Regions from separate parts of the Rossellomorea oryzaecorticis genome, predicted to be linked through region 3. Evidence: predicted binding sites of a transcription regulator. Region 3 holds the regulator's gene; each other region holds the start of a gene.
The links. The regulator Rex, encoded in region 3, represses fermentation and respiration genes when NADH is low (regulators of the CRP and FNR family bind a similar motif). The targets are predictions, from matches to a motif close to TTGTGAAATATTTCACAA.
Positions count from the first base shown of each region.

Region 1: a site for Rex is predicted at 1,439-1,456, ahead of yumC (ferredoxin--NADP reductase 2). Genes of this name have one in related genera too.
Region 2: a site for Rex is predicted at 3,182-3,199, ahead of ACKA06_RS02585 (cytochrome ubiquinol oxidase subunit I). Genes of this name have one in related genera too.

Region 1 is NZ_JBJOSA010000031.1:23,371-33,755, reverse strand. Features, by position in the region: gene ACKA06_RS20555 (hypothetical protein) at 1-126, opposite strand, end outside; gene yumC (ferredoxin--NADP reductase 2) at 200-1,198, opposite strand; gene ACKA06_RS20545 (NAD(P)/FAD-dependent oxidoreductase) at 1,650-2,867, shown strand; gene ACKA06_RS20540 (NUDIX domain-containing protein) at 3,276-3,758, shown strand; gene ACKA06_RS20535 (STAS domain-containing protein) at 3,789-4,565, opposite strand; gene ACKA06_RS20530 (YuiA family protein) at 4,884-5,009, shown strand; gene ACKA06_RS20525 (YuiB family protein) at 5,844-6,161, shown strand; gene ACKA06_RS20520 (3D domain-containing protein) at 6,376-7,077, shown strand; gene ACKA06_RS20515 (cobalamin-binding protein) at 7,123-7,926, opposite strand; gene ACKA06_RS20510 (divergent PAP2 family protein) at 7,937-8,416, opposite strand; gene ACKA06_RS20505 (leucyl aminopeptidase) at 8,577-10,082, shown strand.
Region 2 is NZ_JBJOSA010000002.1:76,666-87,050, reverse strand. Features, by position in the region: gene ACKA06_RS02595 (potassium channel family protein) at 1-511, opposite strand, end outside; gene ACKA06_RS02590 (cytochrome d ubiquinol oxidase subunit II) at 658-1,671, opposite strand; gene ACKA06_RS02585 (cytochrome ubiquinol oxidase subunit I) at 1,741-3,078, opposite strand; gene ACKA06_RS02580 (nuclease-related domain-containing protein) at 3,299-4,243, opposite strand; gene ACKA06_RS02575 (ABC transporter ATP-binding protein) at 4,647-6,470, opposite strand; gene ACKA06_RS02570 (ABC transporter ATP-binding protein) at 6,480-8,234, opposite strand; gene ltrA (group II intron reverse transcriptase/maturase) at 8,484-9,917, opposite strand.
Region 3 is NZ_JBJOSA010000023.1:3,568-13,952, forward strand. Features, by position in the region: gene ACKA06_RS18660 (ABC-F family ATP-binding cassette domain-containing protein) at 1-1,877, opposite strand, end outside; gene ACKA06_RS18665 (redox-sensing transcriptional repressor Rex) at 2,102-2,779, shown strand; gene ACKA06_RS18670 (twin-arginine translocase TatA/TatE family subunit) at 2,834-3,001, shown strand; gene tatC (twin-arginine translocase subunit TatC) at 3,020-3,793, shown strand; gene ACKA06_RS18680 (YdiK family protein) at 3,813-4,019, opposite strand; gene ACKA06_RS18685 (CPBP family intramembrane glutamic endopeptidase) at 4,016-4,759, opposite strand; gene groES (co-chaperone GroES) at 5,439-5,726, shown strand; gene groL (chaperonin GroEL) at 5,781-7,412, shown strand; gene ACKA06_RS18700 (MarR family winged helix-turn-helix transcriptional regulator) at 7,882-8,307, opposite strand; gene ACKA06_RS18705 (MFS transporter) at 8,469-9,713, shown strand; gene ACKA06_RS18710 (transglutaminase domain-containing protein) at 10,048-10,385, shown strand, end outside.

The sequences.
Region 1 (10,385 bases), on a different contig from region 3:
GCCGAAAAAAGTATAAATAAGCTCATTCCCGCCCGAACCTGAAGTAAATACAATCATCATAAATCCAATAAAGCATAATGCTGCTGTAAGCATTCCTAAAATATAGAGTGTCCGTCCTATAAACATATCATTTACCTCCTTATAATATTTTTTATAAATGAAAAAGATCCAGGCCTGATACCTGGATCTTCATTGCTCATCAATCCGTAAACATCGATGTACTGTGCATTGGCTGTACCCGTGCTTTTGGATCCATGTAGGCTTTTGCATTGTTGACGGCGGTAGGGGCTTCACCAAAGCCGCTTGCGATCAGTTTTACTTTTCCGTCATACGTCGAGATATCCCCGGCTGCGTAAATTCCTTCTATATTTGTTTCCATCCGGGAATTGACGACGATGGAGTTTTTCTCGATTTCGAGCCCCCAGTCCTTGATGGGACCGAGAGAAGAAACGAATCCGAAGTTGACGATCAGCTCGTCGATATCCAGGATTTCCTTTTCATCCCCGCGGACTTCTTCAAGGATGATCTGATGGATTCTTGATTCGTCCCCCACGATTTCAGCAGGGACAAATGGAGTCTTGAGTTCGACAGATGAATTGTGCAGATTCTCCACACTGTGTTCATGGGCACGGAATTTATCCCTTCTGTGGATGAGATAGACCTTTTCTGCAATCGGTTCAAGCATGAGTGCCCAATCGACCGCGGAATCCCCGCCGCCGCAGATCGCGACTTTCTTTCCTTTGAATCTTTCCATATTATCCACGAAATAATGAAGATTCTTTCCTTCATATTGCATGGCATTTTCCAGCTCAAGGCGTCTCGGTTGAAAAGCACCATTTCCGGCCGTGATGATAATGGTCTTTGAATAGTGAACTTCTTTATCAGTAGAGAGCTTGAAGCATCCGTCTCCCTGTTTTTCCACACTTTCAACTGCCTGCTCCAGACAGATCGTGGTTTCGAACTTGGCCATCTGTTCCTTTAGGTTGTTCACAAGGTCCTGTGCTTTTACCTTCGGGAAACCGGCCACATCATATATGTATTTTTCGGGATAAAGGGTGGATAGCTGACCGCCCAGTTGGGGCAGACTCTCGATGATCTTCACTGAAGCTTTTCTCATCCCGCCATAGAAGGCAGTGAATAACCCTGTAGGGCCTCCTCCTATGATTGTTATATCGTAAACCTTTTGGTCTTCCTTCAAGTAGATCCCTCCCAAATTAAGTTACATCTCTTTAATTTATTCTATCATAAAGATATCAATCCTTCCCAAAATTTAGATTGTTTTTTGGAATGTTCAGTTATTAACGAGGGAGGTATTGTCGCAATTTTCCCAAGAATGATTATTTATCCGTAATACCTTGAAAAGATGGGGTAAAAAGAATATTATGTAATGTAGACATATTGTTAAGAATTTATGACAATTCTCGCGGTCTGAAATAGTACGTGAAGGATGTCACAAACTTATTTTTTGTTTTTATTTTTTCTTTATTCATTACTTTCTGTTCTGCAGAAAAATCCCGTTCCATTTGTTTTTGGTTCCTTCAAAAGGGGAAAGAGATAGTAGCAGCAGATTGACGGGATAAAAAAGACTGATGTGGAGGACTCTAAGAGTATCCTACGCAAATACAATCAAAAAGGTGGATGTGATTCAGTTGAGAAAGCCAAGAATCGTTGTTTTAGGTGCAGGTTACGGCGGGCTTATGACAGTAACTCGTCTTCAGAAGCAATTGGGTACGAACGAAGCGGAAGTCATCCTTATTAATAAAAATGACTACCATTATGAAACAACATGGCTGCATGAAGCTTCTGCAGGGACTCTTCATCATGACCGTGTACGCTATGACGTCAAGGACGTTGTGAATACAAGCAAAGTGAATTTCTTACAGGCAACTGTTGATGACATCAAAGTTGAAGAAAAGAAAGTCCTTACAAGCGAAGGTGAAGTGGAATTCGATTACCTGGTCGTTGCACTAGGTGCAGAATCTGAAACGTTCGGCATCCAGGGCTTGCATGAGCATGCTTTCATGATTGCGAACGTCAATTCTGCCCGTCAGATCCGTGAGCATATCGAACTTCAATTTGCCACATATAAGAATGAAGAGGTGCCTAAAGACGAGCGCCTGACAATCGTTGTGGGCGGCGCAGGCTTCACTGGTATCGAATTCCTTGGTGAACTTGGTAACCGCGTTCCTGAGCTTTGCAAAGAGTACGATATCGACCGTTCCAAAGTGCGCATCGTATGTGTTGAGGCAGCTCCTATGATCCTTCCTGGATTCGATCCGGAGCTTGTTAAATATGCACGTGCCACACTTGAGAAAAAAGGCGTTGAATTCCATATCGGAACACCGCTTAAGGAAGCAAAAGCAGGCAGCGTCCTGATTGCTAAAGGCGAAGATGAAGTGGAAGAAATCAAAGCCGGAACAATCGTATGGGCAGCAGGTGTCCGCGGTAATCGCGTCATTGAAAAAGCGGGTATTGAAAACATGCGTGCACGCGTCAAGATCAACAAGGATCTTCGTGCGCCTGGACATGACAATATCTTCATCGTTGGAGACTGCTCATTGATGATCAATGAAGAAACGGAACGCCCATATCCTCCGACTGCACAAATCGCGATGCAGCAAGGAGAAGTGTGTGCCCGTAATATCGCAGCCCTTCTTCACGGTAAAAATGATCTTGAAGAATTCACTCCGGATATCAAAGGTACAGTATGTTCACTTGGTGAAAATGACGCAATCGGCGTTGTGTACGGCAAGAAACTTACAGGTACGAAAGCATCATTCATGAAGAAGGTAGTAGACAACCGTGCATTGTACATGGTTGGCGGACCTTCACTCGTATTCAAAAAGGGTAAATTCAAATTCTTTTAATATGAAGTGAAAAAAAGCAGAGCGGAAACCCGCTCTGCTTTTTTTCATTGTTTCATTGTTACGATGCTGGGTTTATCAACGTTTTTTGGTTGGTTATCAACAAAAAGAGGTTTTATCAACGAAAATTCATTTTTATCCACAAAAAATCAAGTTTCTCAACAGATTTCATAGATGTTACCGACAATTCTAAAAAATCGACTAATCCCTCGCGCTTCCAGCGTGCTGCCCTTCAGCTGCATCAAAGCCAATACTTGAACCCGGGCCTGGCTCGAAATAGGCATTCTGAGACAAGTCCACGGGGCATCATTATATAGCCCTTCCTTCCTGAATATCCACTCATGACTTTTATATCTTCCCATCCTGTAGTACCTTAAAAGAAAGAGAAAGCGACAGGAAGAGGAGGAGCAGATGAAAAGGGGAAAAGTATGGCTGGCTGTTGCCGGACTCGTTATAGATAAAGAAGGAAATTGGCTTGTTGTTAAGAAGAGATACGGCGGATTGAAAGGCATGTGGTCATTGCCGGCCGGGTTCGTCAATGAAGGAGAGACAGTGGATGAAGCTGTCATCCGCGAGGTCAAAGAGGAGACGGGCCTCACAACGACCGTGAACGGCATCATCGGGGTGCGTACGGGTGTAATCGGCAATGAAATCAGTGACAATATGATCATCTTTCATTTAAACCATATCGAAACTGATCAAATAGAAATAGAAAAAAATGAATTGTTCGATGTGCAGTGGAAATCACCGAATGCTTTAATGGTTGACGGGAAAACGTCGGTGATGATTCATGAAATGTTGAAACAGGGTGACTTACTGCAGCGTCACCAGGCTATAGAAGGACTGGATCCAGGCGAACAGTTTGGGTATACAAGTTATAAACTGTTTATGTAAAAAGGTGATGGAGGCATTTTGGTGCTTCCATCACCTTTTCTCATTGGTTTCGCTGTCCAATTTGGACATGATATATTTGAGTCCGACATTTGAATGACTGAACGTAACAATATCTTTAAACTCACCGATCCGGATGGCAAGTTCGGGAGTGATACCAACGATGATGCATTCGACCCCGATCAATTTCAGGCAATCGTATAGGTTTTGAAGATTTTGCCTGATGCTGTCATCAAACCTGTTGATCCCGCTGAGACTGATCATCACAAATTCGACGCCTCCCGAGACACACTCCTCAAGTACCGTGCTGATTACCTTTTCTCCCCGCTCATGGTCGAGCTCACCTTTGAGCGGCAGCGCGATTGTCTTGTCCCATATATGCAAGATGGGCACAGACAGCTCCTCAATCATGGTTTCCCTTTTCTTTTCTTCTTCAGCCTTAGTGGTAACATCCATAAGCATGACCATATAGCCCTCTACTTGACCTGAATGGGCTGCACTCGCGATGGGATTGATGACAATATCTGCAGCAAACTTGTTCTTGATAGTGATCCTTGCCCGATGCGTTTCCTGAAGTCCAGTCATGATCCTGCGTTGATACTGCGGCATCCTGTGAAACTCGTCCATATTCATTCCGATGATTTGATCAGCACCCACCAGGCCGAATAGCGGGGCAATGACTGTCATGGACTTGACGGCTGTTGCATTCATCCATGTGACGTTATAATCCTTGTCGGCAATAATGATATTTTCTCCGATGCTGTTTAAGGCATCAGTACTTGTAATAGTGATAGGAATGGAACAGTTCATTTTGGTACGCCACCTTGTTTCTGCGATTTATACAAGTATTTCTAATACAAGTATATAACAAACAAGAAAAATGTAAAACGTAATGGAGAAAGAGGGGATTGGACCACTGGGAAAGCCTTAACATTCAGGCAAGCAAACACGTTAGTGTGATTTATTTAAAAATTCAGTAAATTATATGAAAAAGCGAGATAATAAAAGATAACAAGCAATGTTTTCGCTTTCTTAGAGGTACATCCCCTAATATGTCCCTTTTCATTGGAAAGGATAGATGATATATTATCAGAAAATTATAAAAACAAACCCAAAGGAGAGGGAATCATGAGAGCTACTGCAAGTACGAAAACAAAATTTTGTCTATACTGTTCAGGAAAAGGATACTTTCAGTTAGTGTTGGGTGGTTCTGAAACTTGCCCTTGCTGCGGAGGCAGCGGGAAACAGAAATAGAACTATACGATTAACTTATAAAGAGGCTGGAACAGAAATTTTTAGAATAAATAAACCCCAATTTATTTGTCTTAGCAGGCAAATAAATTGGGGTTTTTGTTTGGACTTAATCTGGTATGTAGGTTCTCCCCAGCGGTTGATTGAAGTCTGCAGGGCTTAGAGGCACATGACATAAGCCTTTGATCAAAGGCCTTCCGCTTTTTTAATAAGCTACTCTTCCCGCAGGAGTCTTCGTCTTGCCTACAAGCACAAAAGAAATGGACCGGAAAAGTGCTTTTTTTAGGTCCGATCATCTCGATATTGGCTTTTTTTGGTAAGTGACGGAAAAAATCATGAAATTCGAAGATTATTCCGCAGAATTCAAAGATTATTGCCAGGAATTGAAAGAAAAAATCCAGTTTTCGAAAGATTACGGGGCAATATTAAAAGATTCCCCCAATTCACTCCGTTCCGCAGGCTGCATTATAGCGCTCCTTGAGCCAAAACGCTGAATACACCTAATAAAGTGAGTGCAACCATTCGTATACTGCGCCAAAAACACCTCTAACCTTCGTCACCCTCAAAAAAATTGATCAGGAGTTCTAGGGACCAGACGCCGGAGCTGGAGAGGATCTGCCACCAGAACCAGGAGGCTCACGGGCTACCCGCGGAAAGCGAAATCTTGCACGGAAATCATTAGCGGTGTATAGAGTCTGATTCAAGATATTTCACTAATCTTTTTACTGAAATGATCTGGAATTTTGTTGATTTTGTGAATACCTCTTCCAAAAGATTGACGCTTTCATAAACATTGAGTACACTAAACTTTAGTGTTTATGGAGGTGCAGACGGTAAATGCCTATACATGTAATGATCATTTCGATGCTTCTGTTCCTGGTTCTGTTTTTTGGAATCGGTTTTTTGCTTAATATGTTATTGCGTATGACATGGATCATGGCGGTCATCTATCCGCTTGTTGTCATCTTTATTGTAGACGATGTCCGTTTTATAGAATATTTCCGGAACGCAGGTGTTTCATTTTCCGACTTGGGAACGAAATTAGGCAATTTGGCTTTGGCTGATCTTTTGATCTTGGGAAGCGGCCTGACTGGGGCTGTCCTGTCGGGGATTGTAATGAGGATATTGAGAGCAAAAGGATACAGAATGTTTTAATTATCTGCCGTTTAACCGAGCTACCGGGTTGAACGGTTTTTTGTATGTGTTAAAGGCTTTGCAATCTCTAGAAGGAGTTTTCATCACTATCGATTTTACCTTGGGAACAAAAAACCTATTATTTTCCAAAAAATGAAACTATTCGATTTTTTTATCAATTTATGAATAAATACCAAACCCTTGGGGAAGGAATAAGGGTGGGAGGAGTGAATTCATGAATTTGGTAAGAAAATGGACGAAACGAATCATAATGGCCGGTTTATTCACACTGGCTTTAGGCACCACCTTTCAATCGGTATCGGGGGTGGAAGCCCAGACATTTAAATCATGGCTGAATGAGAATCATGGGCATCAGTCAGAAAGCTATTCGGAAAATCATAAAACAAATCATATATCTTTGTCATTTAAATTTTTGAAGAGACTGGCAGGTGCAAAGACCTTGATCTCTTCGAAACCTGTTGTGGGGAAGGCTCCAACGCTTGAAGAATCGGTTAACTGGGAACAGTATCCGAAGAACCGGGTGGTGGCAACAGGCTATACTGCCGGGGTGGAGTCCACTGGGAAAAATCCGGGACACCCCTCGTATGGAATTACATATTCGGGAGTAAAAGTGAAACGGGACCTCTATTCAACGATTGCAGCAGATACATCCGTCTATCCGATCGGGACGATCCTATTCATCCCTAACTATGGGTACGGGGTTGTGGCGGATACAGGCAGCGCGATCAAAGGGAACCGTCTCGATTTGTATTACGATACCGTGGACCAGGTTTATAACGAATGGGGAAAACAAACCCTCGATGTGTATCTCGTTCAAGTGGGATCGGGAAAACTGACCGAAGAGGAACTGGTGAAACTGAACAGCAACGAATCCATGCAGGTGTTCAGGCAACAGATATTATCAACAAAGGAATAATAAAAAGCTCGTATTCAGTGAAACTTCTGAGTACGAGCTTTTTTCTTATGTGTCATATTGAATATCCAAACCTTTGTATACTTCAGGATGGAGTTCTATCGCAAGCTTCAGGGCCCCTTTTAATAAAAGGGGGGACGGCCTGCAGTAGAGTGCTTCTTCAAGTATGAGAATCCGATTTTCTTTTACCGCTTTCATCGTATCCCACTTCGGGCGCTTCTTCACGATTCCGGGGTTAACCCGTTTCTGCTGTACGCCGACCCAGGCAAGGCAGATATAATCGGGCTCACGGTTCCTGACGTCTTCCCAATCGGTCTGGACGCTGGCAAGATCCACATCGTTGAAAACATTCTCAGCCCCTGCCATCTCACTCAGTTCCGTAAGCCAGTTTATTTTACCCGGAGTGAAAACGGGCTTTGGCCACCATTCCCAGTACAGGGTCGGAATGCTGTCCACAGTCCTGCTCAACCGCTTCAGTTCTTCGACCGTATGTAAGAAGGTATGATGCTTTTCACCCGCGGTCTCCTCTATTCCGCATGCTTTTCCGACCGTTAAAAGGTCCTCCGCAATATCATTGAAGCTTTGAGGGTTCAGAGTGATATGGGGGATTTCCCTTCTATCCAATTCTTCGATATTCTTTTCCATGCCGGGTACGCTTAATGAGGATAAGACAAGATCCGGTTTCAGCGACTGCAGCTTATCCATGTCAATGGACAAGTCGGGGCCGAGCTTTGGAAGAGAGCGGACCTCCCCGGGATAATCGGAAAAATCGTCCACCCCGACCAGACTGGATGTAAGGCCGAGATAATCAATGATTTCAGTATTGCTGGGGCAAATAGAGACAATCCTCACCGAATCACTCCTACATAAATAATAAATAGTGCAGAATAAGGGTCAGGACGATTCCTGAAAGTCCGCCGAAAAAAACTTCGATCGGTTTGTGTCCAAGCAGTTCCTTTAACTCTTTCCTTTTTTCCTGCTCGGGTTTATTCTGCCATCCTTTGGCTTCGGTCATGAACCGCTGGAAGTCCACCGTCAGCCGGTTCAACACGATGGCTTGTTCGCCTGCCTGCCTTCTGACCCCTGTCGCATCAAACATCGTGATGATGGCAAAGATCGCCGAAACGGCAAAAATGGGGGAGGAAAGACCGGTTTCCAATGCAACGCCTGTTGATAAAGCCGTTACTGCGGCAGAGTGGGAGCTCGGCATTCCGCCTGTAGAAGTGATCAATGACCAGTTCAATTCCCTCGTTGCAATAAATTGTATGGGCACTTTAACGAACTGTGCAAAGAAGATTGCGAATAAAGAGGCCCACAAAGGAAAATTCAAGAATACTTCCATGCTGTCACCTGCCATCTTTTTTTAAAAGTCTGAAAATAAAATAATGTTCTTATTATATCATACCCGAATGAATTCAGAACTAACTTACACGGACCCGATGCCCCCATGTCGAAATTAACTGACATCTCCGGTATAATGGATGGTGGAGGTGTCAGGGGAAATGAATTTTACAATCAATCAGAAACACATAACAGAAGCAGCTAAAGAATGCCTGGTGGTCGGTGTTTATCATCAGCCGCAATTCGACGGTGAGCTTAAAGAGCTTGATCACTCGTTTGAAGGGTATCTTACTTCACTGGTAAAGGATGGGGATATTTCATCCAAATCTAAGAAACTATCAAAAATACATACATTCGGTAAGATCAGCAGCAAACGGATCCTGTTTGTCGGCCTCGGCAAAAAAAAGGAGCTGACTTTCGACCTTCTGAAAGAAGCGATGGGACTGGCATCAAAAGAATTGAAGAACATGAAGGTCTCTTCATTTTCAGTCGCACTTGATACATTTTCATCAGAAGAACTGCCTGCTGCAGATTCGGCACATGCTTTCACGGAAGCGTTCACGATGGCTACCTATCAGTTTGAGGGCTACAAGCAAAAATCGAACGAACCTGAAATTTATGTGGACAGCATTGAATTCCTGACAGGCGAAGACGAAAAAGAAGTCAAAACGGCACTTGAAGTCGGAGCGGCTTTTGGAAGAGGAGTCAATTCAGCACGTACGCTCGTGAATACACCTGGAAACCTGCTTACATCCACTAAGATGGCAGAATACGCACTGGAGCTTGCGGAGCGCTATGATTTCGAGGCGGAAATTCTTGATAAAGAAGAAATGGAAAACCTCGGAATGGGCGCCCTGCTTGCTGTCAATCAGGGGTCGGTTGAGCCGCCTAAGATGATTGTATTGAAATACAGCGGAAAAGATGAGTGGAAAGACGTCATCGGATTAGTCGGAAAAGGGATCACATTTGATACCGGCGGCTACTCCATCAAGCCGAAGGACGGCATTGTCGGCATGAAAACGGATATGGGAGGCGCAGCTGCAGTTCTCGGAGCGATGGAAATCATCGGTGAAACAAAGCCCGAACAGAATGTGGTAGCTGTCATTCCGTCAACGGACAACATGGTAAGCGGATCCGCATTCAAGCCGGATGACGTCATCACGGCGATGAGCGGCAAAACGATCGAGGTGCTGAACACGGATGCTGAAGGCCGCCTTGCGCTTGCAGACGGTATGTCGTATGCAAAGCATCACGGAGCGAATTACCTCGTGGATGTGGCGACGCTGACCGGCGGAGTCATCGTGGCCCTGGGTGAGGATAAAACGGGTGCGCTGACTAATAATGAAGCATTCTTTGAGCAAGTGCTTGAAGCTTCGGGCGAATCAGGTGAATTCATCTGGCAGCTTCCTTACACGGAGCATGATAAAAAACGTGTGCGGAGCAGCAAGATCGCAGATCTCAATAACTCACCTGGCCGTGCAGGACACGCCATCATGGGCGGTGCCTTCGTAGGCGAATTTGCCGAAGGTCTTCCGTGGGTCCATCTCGACATCGCGGGAACCGCAACGACCAAGAGCAGTTATGACCTTGGTCCTTCCGGAGCAACAGGCGTCATGGTCCGCACACTGGCACTGCTGGTGGAACGGTTCGAGCCGTTGGAAAAATAAGTTTGATTAAAAGGATTGTTAAAGCCCTTCCTAATCCAGAGAATTGGATCAGGAAGGGCTTTTTAAATTAATTTACTTTTAAAGGATATTGTCAATCTTAAAAAGAAATTAGGGCATGGACGTCTTGGAGTAAATAAAATTCTGAATACAGTGGCCGTTCCAGCTGTTGATTGGAGTGGAAGACGAAGACTCCTGCGGGAGATGTGGCGAAAGTGAGACCTGTCCAGCTACAGGGCTTAGAGGCAAATGTCATAAGTCAAATCGACCAAGAAGGCAAAGAACACCTTCGTGGCCGATTCGCCT
Region 2 (10,385 bases), on a different contig from region 3:
TGGCCCGTATGTCAAGGCTGCTCAGCGTATTCCCCGCCAGATGATCATTTGCGACAATTTCGACAATCGAGTGTTCATCTGAGAGTTCAAGATAATCCAATACGTTATTGGAGACAATATTGTGAGCAATCCTCCTGCCCATATCCCTTTCAGGATGGACAACCTGATTCGCCCCGATTTTCCTGAGGACTTTTTCATGATAGTCATTTTGTGCCTTTACGGTTATCTTTTCCACACCTATTTCTTTCAGCATAAGCGTTGTCAGGATACTGGACTGAATGTCATCCCCGATCGCAACGATCACATGGTCGAAATTTTTGATCCCCAGACTTTTCAATACCGATTCATCCGTTGAATCAGCCATAACGGCGTGAGAAGCAATGGACGAAAATTCATTGACCTTGTCTTCGTCCTGATCGATGGCCATCACTTCCATCCCCTGTTCGGTCAGCGACCGCACGATGCTTCCGCCGAAGCGGCCCAACCCGATTACCACAAATTCTTTTTTCATCTTCATTCCCCCAGATTTTCCAGTACCATACTACCTATATATTACCATGAAGTATATCGGAAATTCGATTATTGTCTTGAAAAAAGCGGAGAATCTCACAGACGTAAGGAATTCCCCGCTTTTTCTTTCAAACTATATAGAACACGTCATTTTTTACCTTTTACGTAGTCTGCATCAAATAAAAACAATCTCATCAATAAAATCAGTGAAGGAATCAGCAGCAAAAGCCCTGCCACGAATGCAATCACGAGCGCCATCCCCATCGTTGGATTTGTCACACTGGATTCAATCGTAATATAAGGCTTCAAGATATAAGGCAAGTGGGATGCTCCGTAGCCGAAGAATGCAAAGAAGAATTGAAACATCACAAGCACAAAAGCAGTTCCGAATTTCTTTCGTTTGTAAATCAAGAACGATGCCGCCAGGAAACTGAGAAGTGACAGCCCGAACATCCACCAGATATCAAGCGCATTTGTGAAGTGTTCCTGATTATGTTCCCTCAGTCCGACAAATACTAAGAAACTTGCAAGGATAGTAGGAGGACTCCAGAATAACGAAAACTTCCTCAATACCTCCCTTGAATCCATATCCCCCGCCCGATCTGCGTAGTAAGTCAAAAAAGCCGCACTAATAAACAACACTGAAACAATAGACAATACGACTACTCCCCAGGAATAAGGACTTGTAAACAGTTCTCCAGCCAGGAACTCCACCTTCCCGTCCGTGACCTTGAGGAAACCTCCTTCTGAAATCGTCAAAGCTGTAGAAAGCGACGCGGGAATCAATAATCCTGTTGCACCATAAAGAAAAAGATAAATGATATTTTCCTTGGAACCGTAATTATTGAACGCATAAAAGCTCCCCCGTATGGCAAGCAAAATAATTGCGATGCTCCCCGGGATCAAAAGTGCTGTCCCGTAATAATAGGCTGTATCCGGAAAGAAACCGACAAGTCCCACAAAAAAGAATACAAAGAAAACATTCGTCACTTCCCATACAGGTGACAAATACCGGCTGATCAACTCATTCAATGTATGCTCCTTATTCTTCAACCTTCCATAAAAAGCAAAGAATCCGGCGCCAAAATCGATGGATGCCACTATTAGATAACCATAAAGGAAAATCCACAAAACTGTGATCCCCACTATTTCCAAACTCATAGCCATTCCTCCCTCTCAACACCCTTACCAGCCCCTTTCATTTCGTTTCGTTGAAAAGGCTTGTCAGGGTTATTTTGTACGTTCAGGAAATCGTTGTTCTAACTCCGCTTCCGCCGGTTTATTCTTGAACATCTTAATTAACACTACAACACATAGAATACCGAGCAGAATGTATAATCCTACAAATAGTGCGAACGTCAAGCCAACACCGTCTGCCTTTGTCGCTGCGTCCGCAACCTTCATGTATCCTCGTAAAATCCAAGGCTGGCGGCCGACCTCCGCATAAATCCACCCGAACTCAATGGCCAGCATGGCGAGCGGACCGCTAGCAACAATCCCCCATAAAAGCGGCTTATTCCATTCATTCCGCTTTTTCCATTTCCAAAAGAGAATGAACAAACCTGAAATGAAAATACTGAAAAATCCTATAGAGACCATGCCATCAAATAAATAATGAATCCACAACGGCGGTCTTTCATCTTCAGGAGTTTCATTCAATCCGATTACCTCATGTTCAAACGAACTCCCTGCCAGAAAGCTGAGGAATCCAGGCAGCCTGATCTCTTTATGAACCTCATTGTTTTCATCCAGCGTACCGAATACAATCAAGTCGGCATTTTTTTCAGTTTCGAAATGCCATTCTGCTGCAGCAAGTTTTTCAGGCTGATACTCTGCAAGGAACTTTGCAGATAAATCCCCTGCCAAAGCGGTCGCAAAGGCAAAGATAAGGGCAGATACCATCGTTAAACGCAAAGCCTTTTTGTGATACTCGCTACCCTTCTTTTTTAAAATCGTAAAGGCCGTGATACCTGCCAAAATCAACGCTGAAGTCAAGTATGCTGTAGTCAGAACATGAAAGACTTTTGTAGGAGTCGCCGGGTTCAGCATGGCAGCTATCGGGTCGATATTGATCGCTTTCCCATTACTGAGTTCAAATCCCTGCGGTGTATTCATGAACGCATTGACTGTCGTAATGAACAAAGCAGAAGCAGAAGATCCGATCATGACCGGAATCGTCAACAGCCAGTGAATCCACTTATTCTTAAAACGGTCCCACGTATATAAATAGATTCCTAGAAAAATTGCCTCAAAGAAAAACGCAAATGTTTCCATAAACAAAGGCAGCGCAATAACCTGTCCGGCAACCTGCATGAAAGCCGGCCAAAGCATCGACAGCTGAAGACCTATCGCCGTGCCCGTGACTACCCCAACAGCAACCGTGATCGTAAACCCGCGCGCCCATCTTCTTGCCAATAAAGTATAATGAGGATCATTCCGCTTGATTCCCATGAACTCGGCAATCGAAATCATTATCGGTACACCTACCCCGATCGTTGCAAAAATTATATGAAACGCAAGGGTGGTGGATGTCAGCATCCTGCTCAAAATCACACTATCTAATTCCATAATTATATCCCCCTGACAGTTAATAGCGAATACTTACTATTTATCACTTAATGGTTATTATAAAACCTATCAGTAAGTTTGTGAAGTGTTGAACATGTATATTTTGTGACATATTTCACAAACTTTTGTTTGGCTTTAGTATAGATTGGTTTTTGGGGTTGGGCAAGGGATTGGTTTGGGGAATGCTCCCTTGCCGTTTTAATTATTTATTAAAGGAAAGTCAATTTGGTTGAGAATACTTAGTCCCTATCCCTGATCCGCTTGAAATAAAAGCCATGGACTTTAATAGATATTGAGCGAGGCGGGGCGATGAGATTTGGAGGAAGTCCCTGGCGTCATGATTTGTAATTTCAGGACCCATGAGAAGAAAATAATCATTAAATGCCTGCATATGGGCTCTTTTATCATACGATCCGCATGGAGCACAAAGCCAGGAAGCCTTATTTCTAACCATCGAAAATTCTTTACATCTCGTGCACTGAATACCTTTAATGTAATCGACTTGGAATTTATTAATTGGATATGGCCGGTGCTCTTTTAAGAGCATTTTTGAAGTGCGTCTCAATTCCTTTTCTTCGATAAAGTGAGAATTGGAGGTATTCATTAGTTCCTGAATTTTAGGAAGGAGGTTTTCTATCCTCAACACTTTATGAACTACTTCTGTATCGTGGGGAGATGCTGAAAGTATTGACGAGGGGTTTGTAAAAACAACCAAAAACTCTATGGGAAGGCTGGGCAGCTTCATTTTCTTTAACCAGTTCTTCAAGTGAATCTTGTATTTTTTACACTGAGCGATTGGACTGGGGAAAGCCGTTATCTCTCCATTAATTGTTCTTTCTATTTGACCGAATTCAGGGGAGATTTTAATCCGGCCTGAAATATTTTTAATCTCAAGGATGAGAGCCAAATATTTCGTCAGTATCAATGTATCAATCTGAATATAGGTACTGCCTGTTTGCAGGCATAAATCATGAATAATATAAGTATCCTTTGAATCTATAATACTTAACAATCGGTCTACTCTACATTCACCAGAGTAGCCTGCACGTGCTTTCAATAGGGATTTTTCTATTTGGGGGCGAAGATCTGATAGCGGCGGGAGTCTTTTTAATGCAGCTTCGTTATATAGGATCGTTTCGGGGACGGGTCTTTCTCTGAGTATCACTTTTCCACTCCTTTGTTTATAATTTTTCACTTACTTGTTTTCTTTTCTCCATACAGGTACCAATACCCTTTATTATTGGTGAATTTAGTTTGTTTTTAATTGAAATCCGCCTGAATAAGGCGGCCAAATTAACGTACTTCAACGATATTGTAGGAATCAGTGAGTTTGTCGGATGCAATAAACAGGGAACTTTGCGTTATCAACAAAATTTGGGATTTACCAACGTTTTTTCCGAATTGCCAACAAAAATGAAGCTGGTATCAACGTTTTTCAGGGTTTACCAACAAAAAACAGGCACTTACCGACAATTCGACACAATCCATCAAATTCCGCGACACCACTGCTCCATTCAAAAACCCCACACCAAAAGTGCAGGGTCCCCCAATTAATATATCGAATGAAACTACATAGCATCCAACATCCTAAACTGTGATTTCACCAATTCGTAATAATCGCCTTCTTGTTCCATGAGTTCATCATGATTGCCGGATTCTTTGATCTTGCCGTGTTCCAGTACAAAGATGTTGTCGGATTCACGGATGGTCGATAGACGGTGGGCAATGATGATTGCCGTTCGTCCTGCCAGCAGTTTTTTCAATGCGTTTTGAATCTTGACTTCAGTTTCTGTGTCGATGGAAGCTGTGGCTTCATCCAGGATGATGATTCGCGGATTTGCCAGCAGGGCGCGGGCGAACGACAGCAGCTGTCTTTCTCCGACGGATAAGACGTTTCCTCGTTCTTCAACTTCCGTTTCGTAGCCGTCTGAGAGTTTCTCGATGAATTCATTCGCTCCTATGGCTTCTGCAGCTGCGCGGACTTCTTCATCCGTGGCGTCCGGTCTCCCGAAGCGGATGTTATCCTTGATCGTTCCCGAAAAGATAAATGTATCCTGAAGTACAATGCTGATTTGGCTGCGCAGGCTTGCGACGGTCACTTCACGAAGATTGACACCGTCAACCTTTACTTCTCCTTTAGTAGGATCGTAGAAGCGGCTGATCAAATTCGCAATGGTTGTTTTACCCGAACCGGTGTGCCCTACCAGTGCGACGGTCTGTCCAGCCTTCATTTCAAGATTGATGCTCTTCAGGGCTTTTCTCTTATCATCATAAGAGAATTCCACATCTTCAAATTGTATTCTTCCCTTGATATCATTCAACTCGATAGCATTTTGTTTTTCATTGACAATAGGCTGCTCATCGAGAAATTCAAAGATACGTTCGGAGGATGCCATACCGATAAGAAGCTGATTGTAAACCTGCCCCAGCCTTGAAATCGGTTCCCAGAACATCCCCAGGTAGAATGCAAATGAAACAAACTCCCCAAGTTGCAGTGAGCCTCCCTGGATAAGATGTACCCCATACCAGATCAGCACTGCTGTACCTACGGCATTTGTCAATTCCACCATAGGTCTGAACATCGCATTTTTCTTTGTGGCTGTTTTCCAGCTGTCGTACGTTTCTGTATTCACTCCATCGAAGAAAGCCATGTTTTCTTTTTCCTGGGTGAATGATTGAGTGACACGTATCCCCTGTATGCTCTCATTCAAATGAGAATTCAGTTTAGCCTGCTTGATCCGCACGTCTTGCCAGGACCTGCGGATTTTTTTCCGCAGGCTGGTTGAAATGAAGAACATGATCGGAAGAATGACCATAACGGCCAATGTAAGTTCCGGACTGAGCGTAAACAGGATCACAATGATCCCGGCAAGCAGGATGATGTCCATCAGCAGGTTGATGACCCCGTTCGTGAACAGTTCCTGAAGGGAGTTGATGTCATTCATGATCCGGACAAGGATCGAACCTGCCGATCGCTGGTCGAAGAAGCGGTGTGAGAGCCACTGTACGTGACTGAACAAATGCTTCCTCAAGTCATATATCACACCCTGCCCGAGCTGGTTCATCCAGCGTATCCGAAGGACATTGGCGATATAATTGATGACATAGAGTCCGGCAATGATGCCGACCAGTGTAAAGAGAAGTGTTCCATCCTTCTGCCTGATCGCTTTGTCAAGCGTGTATACACCAATCAGGATCGGGATGATCAGCCGGATCGCGGTTGTAATCAATACGGTGACGATCGACAGGGGAAGCAGTCTCTTTGAGTATGGCTTTAAATAGGTCAGCAAACGCCAGAGTTGTTCCCAGTTGAAGGGTTTGTCGATTGCCTGGTCGGTCGAATAATGAAACCGGCTTAAGACATTCTTATTCACTTTCGTTTTCTTACTCATTCCCCTCACCTACCTTCCTTGTGCCTGGAGTATTTTTTTTTGGTCTTTGTATTGAATATCGTAAATGCGCTGATATGGTCCATTGTTTTTGAGCAGGAAGTCATGCACGCCACGCTCGACGATTTTTCCATTTTCCAGCACGAGTATCTCATCGGCATGCTTCAATGAAGAAATACGGTGTGCAATGATGAAGGTCGTTCGGTCGGACATGACATTTTTGAGTGCCTTTTGGATTCTGAATTCTGTTTCCATATCCACTGCACTGGTTGCATCGTCAAGGATCAGGATCGATGGGTCGGTACAGAGCGCGCGTGCGATGGCAATTCGCTGTTTCTGCCCGCCGGACAGGCCGAGTCCCCTCTCCCCGAGTCTTGTATCATAACCATCAGGAAGCTCGGTGATGAAGTCATGCGCCTGTGCCATCTTGGCTGCTTCAATGATGTCTTCCATCGACGCTTCGGGACGGCCATATGAAATGTTCGCCTTGATCGTTGATGAAAACAGGAATGACTCTTGAAGTACAACCCCGATATTGTTGCGAAGGGATTTTAAAGAGTAATCATCCAGCGCCTTTCCATCAATTAGTATTTCGCCATTAGTAGGTTCATAGAATCGGGTCATTAACTGGGTGATACTCGTTTTACCTGATCCGGTTCCCCCGATCAGCCCGATGACTTTCCCGCTTGCGGCTTTAAAGGAGATATCCTCCAGGGCTGCTTCATCATGTTCTGTATAGTTTAAGGTTACGTGATTGAATTCCACTTCACCTTTCATCCTGTCTACATTGATCACATCGTCATGATCTTTGATTTTTTCATCGACTTCAAGGATCTCCAGCAAGCGTTCTCCCGAAGCTTTTGATTGTGAGAATAGATTGATGGTGAATCCGAGGTTCATGATCGGCCAGATGATATACCAGACAAGGCTGTAGAACGCCACAAGTTCACCGGGCTGGAGGCCGCCGTTCATGACGAGGTATCCGCCATAAGCAAGGAGCGTGACAACACTGACATTCCCCAGGAACTCCATTAACGGGAAATATTTTGCCCAAATATCTGACGTAAACAGATATCTATCTTTGTAGTCTCCATTCGACGTGTTGAACTTACTGATTTGGTACTCTTCACGTGAAAGAGACTTGACTGTATTGATACCGCTGATATTCTCCTGTACATTCGTATTCAGCTTCCCGAATGATTTACGGATTCCCCTGAAAGCAGGGTGGACAGCTTTATCAAATTTATAGACGGCAATTGCCAGGAATGGCAGTGAAACCAGTGTCACAAATGTTAGTGACGGAGAATAATAGAACATGACTCCAAAGCTGACACTGATTAATAGGAAGAAACGTAAAAGTTCCGTGAAACCGAATGACAGGAAAAAGCGGAATGATTCAACGTCTGCCGTCAAGCGTGACATCAGATCCCCTGTCTTTGCATTATCATAATAACTGAATGGCAGGAATTGCAGTTTTTCATATAATTCATTCCTCAGTCTGTAAACGGAAGTGATTCCGAACAGGTCACCGCAATACTGCTGAACGAATGTGGTGATTCCCTTCAATATCATGATGCCGACGAATCCAAATGCAAGATATGGGATCCATTTATAGTTCCCTTTTAAAATGACATCATCAATGGTTTTTTGAAGAATGATTGGATATACAACGGTAATCCCCGTTACAAATAATAAGAAGAACATTGAAATGAAAAAGTACTTCTTATACGGCCAATAATAGGCTTTTAATTTTTTGAATGTTTCCATAATTCCTCTCCCTTCCCCTGGGTGCGTAAAAACGACGTATTATTAAATATATCGGCTTTCGAAATATTTATCTACCCTTTTTTTAGAATTTTTTACTTTTTTGTGAATTGTTTTTAAAGTCTTTCTATCTCGTTCATTTTAGTTTGAAACAAATATAATAAAGTAGGGAAACCTCTTCCGAGGCTTCCCCCTTATCAAACCGTACGTGCCCTATTAAGGCATACGGCTTACCAAATGTTACAATGTTTATCAAGAGGATGCGTTCCAGGCATTTTGCATCTTTTGGATTCTGTGAGGAGTGAAGTATTCCTCACCATTTTCTTTTGCACGTTTAATTGCGTTTTGTTGTTTCCTTTTTCCTAGAATCTTCAATTCAACTAAATATTCGTCAAGACTGTAACCGTAAGCTTTGTTAAGGTAAAGCCAGTAACTCGGTATTAACTTAATACTTACAAAGAAGCGATTATTCCATTTATACCTCATCTTTTGTTCTTTCTTTTGATTCGGATGTTTATGAATAAATGCTACGCGTAGTCTTTTCCTTATGTAACCATCGATTGCTTTCAACTTACTTCGCATCCATCGAGTGATGCATCGGCTCTTTTGTCCTAGTTCTTCATTAGCTTTGATAGCCTTAATGATGGTCACATAGTAGTTGACCTTCCCTCTTATGATTGGATTTACTCGACTTATCCATTCTTCCTTGCTCAAGGTTAACGTCTTTCTAGTCTTCTCCTTAATTTTCAATCGAAAATCTTTTATGGAGTCTTCTTTAGGAGTAACGTGGAAAACAGATTTATTGTCCTTTTTTCTCGGTCTCCAATGATGAAAGGTGAATCCTAAGAAGTCAAAATCATCCTTACTAAAGTTGACTACTTTTGTTTTCTCTTTAGAGATTTCTAGACCCAACTCACCTAACTTTTCCTTAGTTAGGGATGCAGCCTTTTCTATAGTCTCCCTCGATTTGGCGAACAACAGAAAATCATCGGCATAACGGACAAATCGAATTCCGTTTAAGTCCCATTCCCAATCTAGTTCATTCAAGTATACGTTTGCGAGAAGTGGAGATATAACCCCACCTTGCGGTGTCCCATAATCGGAATGAATGAGCTTTCCCTCTTCCATAAATCCAGCTTTAAGCCATTGCTCAATTAAACCTAAGACCGTTCGGTCTGAAATATATTTCTTCAATATTCCAATGAGTTTCTTGTGTGGAATATTATCAAAGAATCCTTTAATGTCGCAATCATAAATGTAATTATATCCTTGTTCGATATTCCAAAGGATTAATTGTAATGCTCTTTCCACTCCACGATTCGGTCTATAACCAACTGACCAATTGTGAAATAAGCTGTCCTCGAATTTTGGCTGAAGTACATTTACCACACTTTGTTGGACAATACGGTCTTCAATAGTAGGAATACCCAGCGGTCGTTTCTTCCCATTCTTTTTTGGAATATATACTCTTCTAACCGGTTGAGCTTGATAGGACTTTGCTTTCAGTTTGTTTAATAATGCCATGATATTATCTTCTAATTTAGCATCAAAACTTTCTATGGTTTCTCCGTCAATTCCCCCTGCTCCCTTGTTTGCTTTTACTTGCTCGAAGCTTTGGGTTAGTTTTCGGTCGAATAATATTTGTCCATAGACACTGTGTAATTTAAACTTCCACTCTTGATTCATTGCGTATTCCACGCCTTTCCTTGATGTACATTCAAACGGTTTTACCGCGGTATCATGATTGTTATCATTACATCTTGTTCATGGCTTGGAGCCATAGGTCATTCCCCTTCCGTTCGCTTGATGTTATGGTCATCAAGTTACTCCCGTACTATGAGAATGTCTGACTACTCCACCAGTTCTGCGTCACTTCGGATTACCCTTATAGACTAGAACCCTGCCTGTTCGGTAAGGTGGAGTCCTCACGGGGTCGTCACATTTCCCTTATAAGCATACCCTGCACCATCACGCTATAAGTCACATTTTCTTGTTCTGACTTCTGAAGAAAATGCCTCTTAAGTGGGCTTCCTCACTTTTCGAAAAGTCGCCAACTTACCTCGCCGCTGTGCTTCACACTTATTGCATTAGGGTCTACCTATTCGCTTACGGGTCTCTCGATTTTCCGCATCTCCTTCAGACAACACCTCACGG
Region 3 (10,385 bases):
GAAGAGTTCAACTTGTCGTTGATCTCCTGGACTTTTTCGTGGTCCTGGAAGATGACGGGGTCACACAGCAATTCTTCTTGTTCTGCAATGACTGTTTCAAGTTCTTCCATCCGTGTCTCGATTTCCTCGACTCTTCTACGGCGCTGACGTTCGAGTTTCTTAGCCTCTTTGTCAATTTTATGATTTTGCTTTTGCTGGGTGGCCGCACCAGGTGCAGGCTGCCCTTTTTCTATTTGTTCCAGAGCCGCAAGTTCTTCCTGTTCCTGGAGCTTCTCTACATAATAGTTATAATCGCCGAGGTACTCGGTGGAACCATTTTTCGAGAGTTCAAGCACTTTGGTGGCGATCCGGTTGATGAAGTAACGGTCATGTGAAACAAAAAGAATCGTTCCGGGATAACCGATCAGGGCATTTTCAAGTACTTCTTTGCTGTCGAGATCCAGGTGGTTCGTCGGCTCATCAAGGATGAGGACATTGCCTTTTTCCATCATCAGTTTTGAAAGTGCTAATCTTGCTTTTTCGCCTCCGCTCAAAGTCGAGACAGGTTTCAGCACATCTTCCCCTGAAAACAGGAAGTTTCCGAGTACAGTCCGGATTTCCTTCTCGTTTTTCATCGGATATTCATCCCAAAGTTCATTGAGAACAGTTTTATTCGATGAAAGGTCGGCCTGCTCCTGATCGTAGTAGCTAATTGAGACGTTCGATCCGAACTTGAAGTCTCCCGCTAACGGCTTGAGTTTATCCACAAGTGTCTTCAGCAGGGTGGATTTACCGATTCCATTCGGTCCCACGAGAGCGATGCTGTCTCCTTTTTTTACGGAGAAGTCGATGTGGCTCGAGATGATGTCCTGAGCTTCGTATCCAATCGACAGGTCATTCACTTTGAGCACATCGTTTCCGCTTTGGCGATCGATATCGAATGAGAAGGTGGCAGATTTCTCATCACCGAGCGGCTTGTCCATCAAATCCATGCGCTCGAGTTTCTTTCGGCGGCTCTGAGCCATCTTGGTCGTGGAGGCACGGGCGATGTTGCGCTGGATGAAGTCTTCGAGCTTTGCGACTTCCTGCTGCTGGCGCTCATAGAGTTTGACATCTTTTTCGTATTCTTCCGCTTTCTGCTGAAGATACTTGCTGTAGTTCCCGATGTACTTCCTGCTCCGCCTGCGCGAGATTTCGTAGACCTGGTTGACGACGCTGTCCAGGAAATAACGGTCATGGGAAACGATCAGGACAGCCCCTTCATAGCTCTGAAGGTAAGTCTCCAGCCAGGAGAGGGTTTCGATATCCAGATGGTTGGTCGGCTCATCGAGGATCAGGATATCCGGCTTTGTCAGGAGCAGCTTCCCTAGTGCTAGACGGGTTTTCTGTCCTCCGCTCAGCGTGGAGATTTTAGTATCATAGTCGAAGTCGGCAAAGTTCAATCCGTGAAGGACGGATCTGATATCCGCTTCATATTGGTAGCCCCCTGATTCTTTGAAGCTGACCTGAAGCTCATCGTATTCTTTCAGAACCCGCTGATACAGCTCCTCGTTTTCATAAACGGACGGATCTGCCATTTTTGTTTCAAGAACACGGAGCTGTTTTTCCTGAGCTCGCAGATCTTCGAAGACAGTCAGCATTTCCTCCCAGATCGAAAGCTCGGATTCAAGGCCCGTATTCTGGGCGAGATAACCGATCGATACGCCTTTTGGCTTGGTGATTTCACCGTCATCATATGAAAGCTGGCCGGCGATTATTTTTAAAAGAGTGGACTTCCCGGCGCCGTTGCGGCCGACGAGTGCAACCCTGTCCCTTGTCTGTATTTCAAGTTTGATGTTCGATAAGATATTATCTGCACCAAAGTTTTTGCTAAGTTGATTCACTTGTAGTAGAATCATGACGTTTCACCTCTGTTTCATAGTGCTAGTGTACCGTATTTGTGAGGAGAACGGCAATGATACATGTCCAGGAATGACTATTAATCTTCACACATATAGGATAGAATATAGTGTATGATGGGTAGGAGAGCGTGAGAAAAAGATTAATTGTTATTTTGGAAGCGTTCACAGACTGGCGGGTGTCCAACGTAACGAGGTTTTGAATAGATGTGGGGGAATACGAAATGAATCAGGATACAACGAAAATTCCACAGGCAACGGCGAAGCGGCTGCCGCTTTATTACCGTTTCATCAAGAATTTATACTCATCGGGTAAGCAGAGGGTGTCTTCCAAGGAATTGAGTGAAGCAGTGAAGGTTGATTCTGCCACGATCCGCAGGGACTTTTCCTATTTCGGTGCATTAGGGAAAAAGGGTTATGGATATAATGTAAACTATCTTCTCTCTTTTTTCAGAAAGACGCTTGATCAGGATGCACTGACAAAGGTTGTGCTGATCGGGGTCGGGAATCTGGGTACCGCCTTTCTCAATTATAATTTTATAAAAAACAATAATACGAAGATCGAGATGGCGTTCGAAGTGGATGAGTCCAAAGTTGGGACACAGGTCGGCGATGTTCCGGTCTATCACCTGGATGACCTTGAAGAGAAGCTCGAAGATCAGAATATTGAAGTGGCGATCCTGACAGTGCCGGCTTCTTCTGCTCAGAACATCACAGACCGGCTGGTATCCTCAAAGATCAAGGGGATCCTGAACTTTACACCGGCAAGGCTGACGGTGCCGGATCATATCCGCATCCATCATATTGATTTGGCAGTGGAACTGCAGTCACTGGTATACTTTTTGAAACATTATTCAGAGGATGACACGGAAATGTCACAAGATGGAATCATATCGGAATAGCCATTTCATATGATTTACGATATGATAGAGATGTAAAAGAGGAGGTGTCTCATTATGCCAGGTCCAGGTAGCCTCGTATTAATCGCTATTGTTGCTTTACTGATTTTTGGCCCTAAGAAATTGCCGGAACTCGGAAAAGCATTCGGAAATACTTTACGTGAGTTCAAAAATGCAACAAAAGGCTTAGCAGATGATGACGATAAATCAAAAGATGCTAAGTAATAGAGTAGGATGAACGCCATGAGTCAAAGTCAGAAAGAAATGACATTGTATGAGCATATAGGAGAATTGCAAAAACGACTCATGATTGTAGTCGTTTTCTTCTTGTTGGCGGTCATCGCAGGCTTCTTCCTTGCAGGTCCGCTGATCACATATTTACAGCATGCCGATGAAGCAAAAGAGATGACCATGAATGCATTCAGGGTGACAGATCCGCTTAAAATTTACATGGAGATGATCATCTTCATCGCCGTGCTCATCACGTCGCCGGTCATCCTTTATCAGGTATGGTCATTTGTTTCACCCGGTCTTTATGAACGGGAAAGAAAGGTAACGCTCAGCTACATACCGGTGTCGGTCCTTCTATTTCTTGCAGGGTTGTCCTTTTCGTACTTCATCCTGTTTCCTTATGTGGTGAAGTTCATGATGGGACTATCTGAGAATCTCGAGATTCAGCAGGTCATCGGTATCAATGAGTACTTTCATTTCTTATTTCAAATAACGATTCCATTCGGCTTTTTATTTCAGCTGCCGGTCGTGATGCTGTTTTTGACAAGGCTTGGGATCATCACCCCTATGGTGATGGCAAAAGCAAGGAAGGTCGCTTACTTTGCGCTTTTCATCATTGCAGCCTTCATCACGCCGCCGGACATCATCTCTCACTTGATGGTGACCGTGCCTTTATTCATCCTTTATGAAATCAGCATCTGGATTTCAAAGATCGGATATAAAAAGGTACTGGAAGCGGAACAGAAGCTTGAAATCGAACAATATGAAGATATAAATAAGGATTGATCCCCGCGGGGATCAATCCTTATTTTTTATTATTGATTTGTTTCTTGATCTTGAAATGAATCATGATCATCCTGAGTCCAGACCCGAAATCAAGGGTGGCCAGAAAGACCAGCATATAAGTGAAAAATCCCCAACCATCATCTCTTACATTCTGTACTGCAAAGTATGTGAAAAGTATTCCGAGCAGGAGATAGATCACTCCAGAGAAAAGCGGTGATCTTCTCATGAAAATAATCCTCCAATAAATCCTTGAATTTGTTCTGCTTCTTTCATGATCTTCTGAATATCGTCCTTATAGATAGATTGTATCAGCACGACAGATGTATTCATCGCGACATGAGCAAAAATTGGCACGAGTATTCTCTTTGTCCTTACATATAGAAACGCAAAAGTGAATCCCATGGCCGAATACAGGATGACATGTTCCGGTTCAAAATGCGCAAGGGCAAAAATGACGGAACTGATCAATGCTGCAAAGAAGAAATGCATCTTTTCATACAGGACGCCGAAAATGATTTTCCTGAACACGATCTCCTCAAGGATCGGTCCAATCACGGCGGCAACAAGCATCGAAACGGGAACCTTTTCAATGATCCCGATAATCATCTGCGTATTTTCCGAGCCCATCTTAATGCCGAGTGCATACTCAATCTGAATCGCAATGGACTGTGCGAAGAAAGCGATGAATATCCCTGCAATCGCCCAGCCGATCGAACTGCCGGCATTGAGGGGAGCACTTCTTTCAAGCCGGGTGCTTGTTTCACTCTTCCGCAGGATGCTCCAAACGACAATCAAGGTCAGTGTAAAGCTGATCACTAGCCAGTAACCCGGTACAAGCTGCTTCACCTGGTCTGCAGGCTCGCCCATCACATCCGTCCCGATCTTATAAAGGAGCGGGACCCCGACAATACTCGAAAGCTGCATCACAATATACGCGATCAATATATATCCAAAATGTTTTTTCAACGTTACGTCTCCTTTAATCGTCATCTTGTTCAATTCTACTAATAATTGCTCGACTGTTCAAATGGTAGGGTTATTTGTTGTTAGTTGCTTTAACACGCTGTTGGTTTCCGTGCAAAACTTCGCTTTCCGCGGGCGGTTGGTGAGCCTCCTCGTCGCTAAAGCTCCTGCGGGGTCTCACCTAACTCGCTTTTCCCGCAGGAGTCTTCGTCTTGCACTCCAACCAACAGCTGATATTAGTTAAGAATAAGCTTTTGATATGTATTTAGAAGCAGTCAAGTTGGAATAAGGTAAAAAACAGAGTGGATTGGAGCGGAAGGCACTTGACTCCGACGGGATATAGAGGAAAAGTCGAGACTTTTCCAGCTCCGGCGGCTAGAGGCTCGACTTCCTCCCCGGGGAATCTTGTGCCTGCAGCGGAAAGGAACGGTCTATTTAACCTTTCATACATTGCTTGAGGATAACTCAAAGGATCAGTTTTAAAAAAGAGACAGGAATAGAAAGACAAACCCCAACATAGTATAGAGAGGTGTGAAAAAAGGAGGAAAATGACGAAAAAAATTTTAAGCAGGACTCTTGCAAAATGAAAACGAATTAATTATTATAATAATTGTGTTAGCACTCGCGACGAACGAGTGCTAATAAATAAACTATTTACATAATTTCAAGGAGGTTGTTTCACTTGTTAAAACCACTAGGTGATCGCGTCGTTATCGAGCTAGTCGAATCAGAAGAAAAAACAGCAAGCGGTATCGTTCTTCCGGACTCCGCAAAGGAAAAGCCGCAGGAAGGTAAAGTTGTTGCTGTAGGTACAGGTCGCGTTCTTGACAGCGGTGAGCGCGTTGCTCTTGAAGTGTCTGTCGGCGATCGAATCATCTTCAGTAAATATGCTGGTACAGAAGTGAAATACCAAGGCACAGAATATCTGATCCTTCGTGACAGTGACATTCTGGCTGTTGTTGGCGAATAATTAACTAACTGATAATAAAACAATACTTTAAACAATAAGAGGAGGACTTTGAATATGGCTAAGGATATTAAATTTAGCGAAGAAGCACGCCGTTCCATGCTTCGCGGGGTAGATCAATTAGCAAACGCAGTAAAAGTAACTCTTGGACCAAAAGGACGCAACGTGGTACTTGAGAAGAAATACGGTTCACCGCTTATCACAAATGACGGTGTAACAATTGCTAAAGAAATCGAACTTGAAGATGCATTCGAAAACATGGGTGCTAAACTTGTTGCTGAAGTAGCTAGCAAAACAAACGAAATTGCCGGTGACGGTACAACAACTGCAACGGTTCTTGCACAGGCAATGATCCGTGAAGGTCTTAAGAACGTAACGGCGGGAGCTAACCCTGTAGGCGTACGTAAAGGGATCGAAAAAGCGGTTCAAACTGCAGTTGAAGAATTAAAAGCTATTTCAAAACCGATCGAAGGCAAAGATTCAATCGCTCAGGTTGCTGCGATTTCAGCTGCTGACGAAGAAGTCGGTCAATTGATCGCTGAAGCAATGGAGCGCGTTGGTAACGATGGTGTCATCACGATCGAAGAATCCAAAGGGTTCACAACTGAGCTTGATGTAGTGGAAGGTATGCAATTCGACCGCGGATATGCATCTCCATACATGGTAACTGACTCTGACAAGATGGAAGCGGTTCTTGAGAATCCATACATCTTGATCACGGATAAGAAAATCGGCAACATCCAGGAAGTACTTCCTGTTCTTGAGCAAGTGGTTCAACAAGGCAAGCCATTGTTGATCGTTGCTGAGGATGTTGAAGGTGAAGCACTTGCAACACTAGTAGTAAACAAACTTCGCGGAACATTCAATGCAGTGGCTGTTAAAGCTCCTGGATTCGGTGACCGTCGTAAAGCAATGCTTGAAGACCTTGCCATCCTTACTGGCGGTGAAGTCATTACTGAAGATTTAGGTCTTGACCTTAAATCTGCAAATGTGACTCAATTGGGCCGTGCTGCTAAAGTTGTCGTAACAAAAGAAAACACAACAGTAGTAGAAGGTTCTGGAGATCCAGAAAAGATTGCAGCACGCGTGAACCAAATCCGTGCTCAACACGAAGAGTCTACTTCTGAATTCGATAAAGAAAAATTACAAGAGCGCCTTGCTAAGCTTGCAGGCGGTGTTGCAGTCGTTAAAGTCGGTGCTGCAACTGAAACTGAGCTTAAAGAGCGTAAACTACGCATCGAAGACGCATTGAACTCTACTCGCGCAGCAGTGGAAGAAGGTATCGTTTCCGGTGGTGGTACTGCCCTTGTGAACGTATACAACAAAGTCGCTTCAATCGAAGCTGACGCAGACGTTGCAACTGGTATCAACATCGTGCTTCGCGCACTTGAAGAGCCAATCCGTCAAATCGCTCACAACGCAGGACTTGAAGGTTCTATCATCGTAGAACGCCTGAAGAAAGAAGAAGTGGGTGTAGGATTCAACGCAGCGACTGGCGAATGGGTGAACATGATCGAAAAAGGTATCGTTGACCCAACAAAAGTTACTCGTTCCGCACTTCAAAACGCAGCATCCGTTGCAGCAATGTTCTTGACTACTGAAGCAGTAGTTGCAGACATTCCTGAAGAAAATGCTGGCGGCGGTATGCCTGATATGGGCGGCATGGGTGGAATGGGCGGCATGATGTAATCTGCCCCCTCAACCCTTTGATTAGCTGTCTTAAACAAGCTGCTAATCATGAAAAACTCCCATCAGTTTAGAACTGATGGGAGTTTTTTTATTGGGGAAAAATTAATTGGACAACACCGATAACAACTTATGAGTTTCGATAATAAATCGGGAAAAGGTGATGATAAGTAATTTGAATCAATAATAAGAGAATGTTTTTAAAAATGGCATTTTGAGATTTGATAATAAAATGTTGGTTTTCAATTGAATTATCGATAATAAAATTTTCATTTTCGATAATAAATCCATTCTCCCGTTCAAGCAGGATGCGTAAATTCGAAAAAACAATCAATTCACCTAAAAAAGCTTGTTTTGAAATAACGGGAGAAGTAAATAAATCTATTTACTATAGTGATTTTAGAAAATTTATTGGTTTTAACTAAAAATATTCAAATAAAATAGGGAGTCAACCAGACTCCCCTCAAACTCCTCACAATATCAACGACTCATTAAACTTCTTCAATAATTTCCCAAATGATTCGCGTTCGTCCTCGGGCCAGTCCTCGATTTTCTCGGATATCCGTTCCAGGCGGGCCTGTTTATGCTCCTTGAAGACAGTGGTCCCAAGCTCGGTGATGTCGAGTTTATAGGATCTGCCGTCCAAAGGGTCTGGTATCCGGTACAGGTAGCCTTTTTGTTCAAGGGCGCCTGCCTGTCTGCTGATCGTGGATATGTCGAGCATGAATTCCTCTGCAAGCACCTTCACTCCGGCTGCGCCTTTATTGGCAATCCTTCTTAGTAACAGATAGGCGGAGCGGTCGAGGGTACCGAGTTTTTTATGGGAAGAGAGATTGGTGGCCCGGCGGATGAGGATGGCGAGCTCCAATTCAATCATTTCTAAATGTTTTTCATTCATATAATAACCCCGCAATACAAGTTATATCTATTATGATACCACATAAAATGGATAAAGGCTGTTGACGTGCTGGAATTTAGTTGTATAATACAATTATAAACTTTCATCATACAACTAATTTGTGGGTTTAAATATATTTTATTAAGAAAAGGAGAATACGAATGTCATCTACTCAACCATCCGTACCTTCACAGCCGCCTGTATTGGATCCGGCCGATGTGGAGAAGAAAGGGATTTTGGCACAGCCGAAAGCGGTCTGGGCTGTTTTTTTTGCATGTATCATTGCGTTCATGGGACTAGGGCTCGTTGACCCGATCCTGCCGGCGATCGCGAGTCAGCTGGATGCATCCCAAAGTCAGGTCACTCTGCTTTTCACAAGTTATAATGCGGTGATGGCGGTGGCAATGCTCATTACCGGGATGCTTTCTTCAAGAATTGGAATCAAGGGGACGCTGCTTTCGGGAATCGTGATTATAGCCATATTCTCTGCACTCGGAGGTTTTTCTAACGATATCTGGACGCTGGTCGGACTCCGCGGAGGCTGGGGTCTCGGAAATGCGCTTTTCGTTGCCACTGCATTGGCTGCGATTGTGTCGCTTTCAAACAGCGGAGCCGCTAAAGCCATCATTCTGTATGAAGCGGCAATCGGACTTGGTATTTCAGTAGGTCCGCTGCTCGGGGGCTGGCTTGGCGCCATATCCTGGAGGGGGCCATTCCTTGGTGTTGCGTCACTGATGGTCATCGCGTTCATCGGTCTGACAATCTTGATGCCAAAGGCAGATCCAGCCAAAAAGCCTCAAACAAAAACAACGCTTGCCGATCCGTTCCGTGCGTTGAAGCACCGCTCGTTATTCGTGTTCGGAATCGCTGCGGCATTGTACAACTTTGGTTTCTTTACACTGCTCGCTTACGCACCATTCGTCATGGGGCTGGATGAACACGGACTTGGATACGTATTCCTTGGCTGGGGGATGCTGCTTGCCGTCACTTCCGTCTTCATGGCACCGAAACTGCAGCACTGGTTCGGGACCATCAAGTCCATGTGTGCAATGCTTACACTGTTTGCATTATTGCTGCTTGCGATGGGACTCTGGACATCTACACAATGGGTCGTCATTGTATCCGTCATACTGGCTGGAGCGTTCCTCGGAAACAACAACACATTGATCACAACCGCAGTCATGAACGCGGCACCGGTCGAACGCTCGACAGCATCGGCAGCCTACAGCTTCCTTCGCTTCATCGGAGGAGCCATTGCACCATTCACAGCAGGAAAACTTGCAGAAATCTACAACCCAAGCCTCCCATTCATAGTAGGAGCAGGATTTGTTATGCTATCGGTAGTCTTTATCCTATCTAACAAAAACCACCTAAAGCATGTGGATATTGCCGGAGCCGGGCATTAAAACAAAAAGTTAATATACTTTCCAGCAAATGATTGGAGTGGAAGGCGAAGACTCCTGCGGGAGAAGTGACTAATGTGAGACCCCGCAGGAGCGCCAGCGACGAGGAGGCTCACGGGTCACCCGCGGAAAGCGAAGTCTTCCACGGAAATCAATTGCGGCTTGAAAAGTCTCTCTTTATTCTAGAGAGGCTTTTTTATTTAGAGTCTCCAAAAAATTCCACTTGAACAGGTTTACAAAGACATCCAGAATGGTAAAAAAGCATCAGAAACCAAAATTTGTCTAAAACGTACATAAAAGAGAAGAGGTAAAACGGAGATCAATGGAGGAGAATGTGATGAAAAGAAAGAATCCCATCGTCGTCATGATGCTTTGCTTCATGGCGAGTATGATGTTCCTTTCGGCCTGCAGCAGTTCGGCTGACTCGGAAGCAAAAAAAGAAGAGAAAAAAGAAGAAGATAAATATGAAAAGCTTGTGAAAGAGAAAAACAAGGAACTTGAGCTCGAACCGCTCGAGCTGACCTCTTACAGCGAGGAAATCGGTGCCACCCTGGATGAACCTTCTCATAAGGAATTTGCTGCGAACGGGGAAGTGGTGATAAAAGGGGCTATCGAGAAGGCTTCGGGATTAAAATCGGACTACGCCTGGATCAAGGTCCGCTCAAAGGAGGAAGG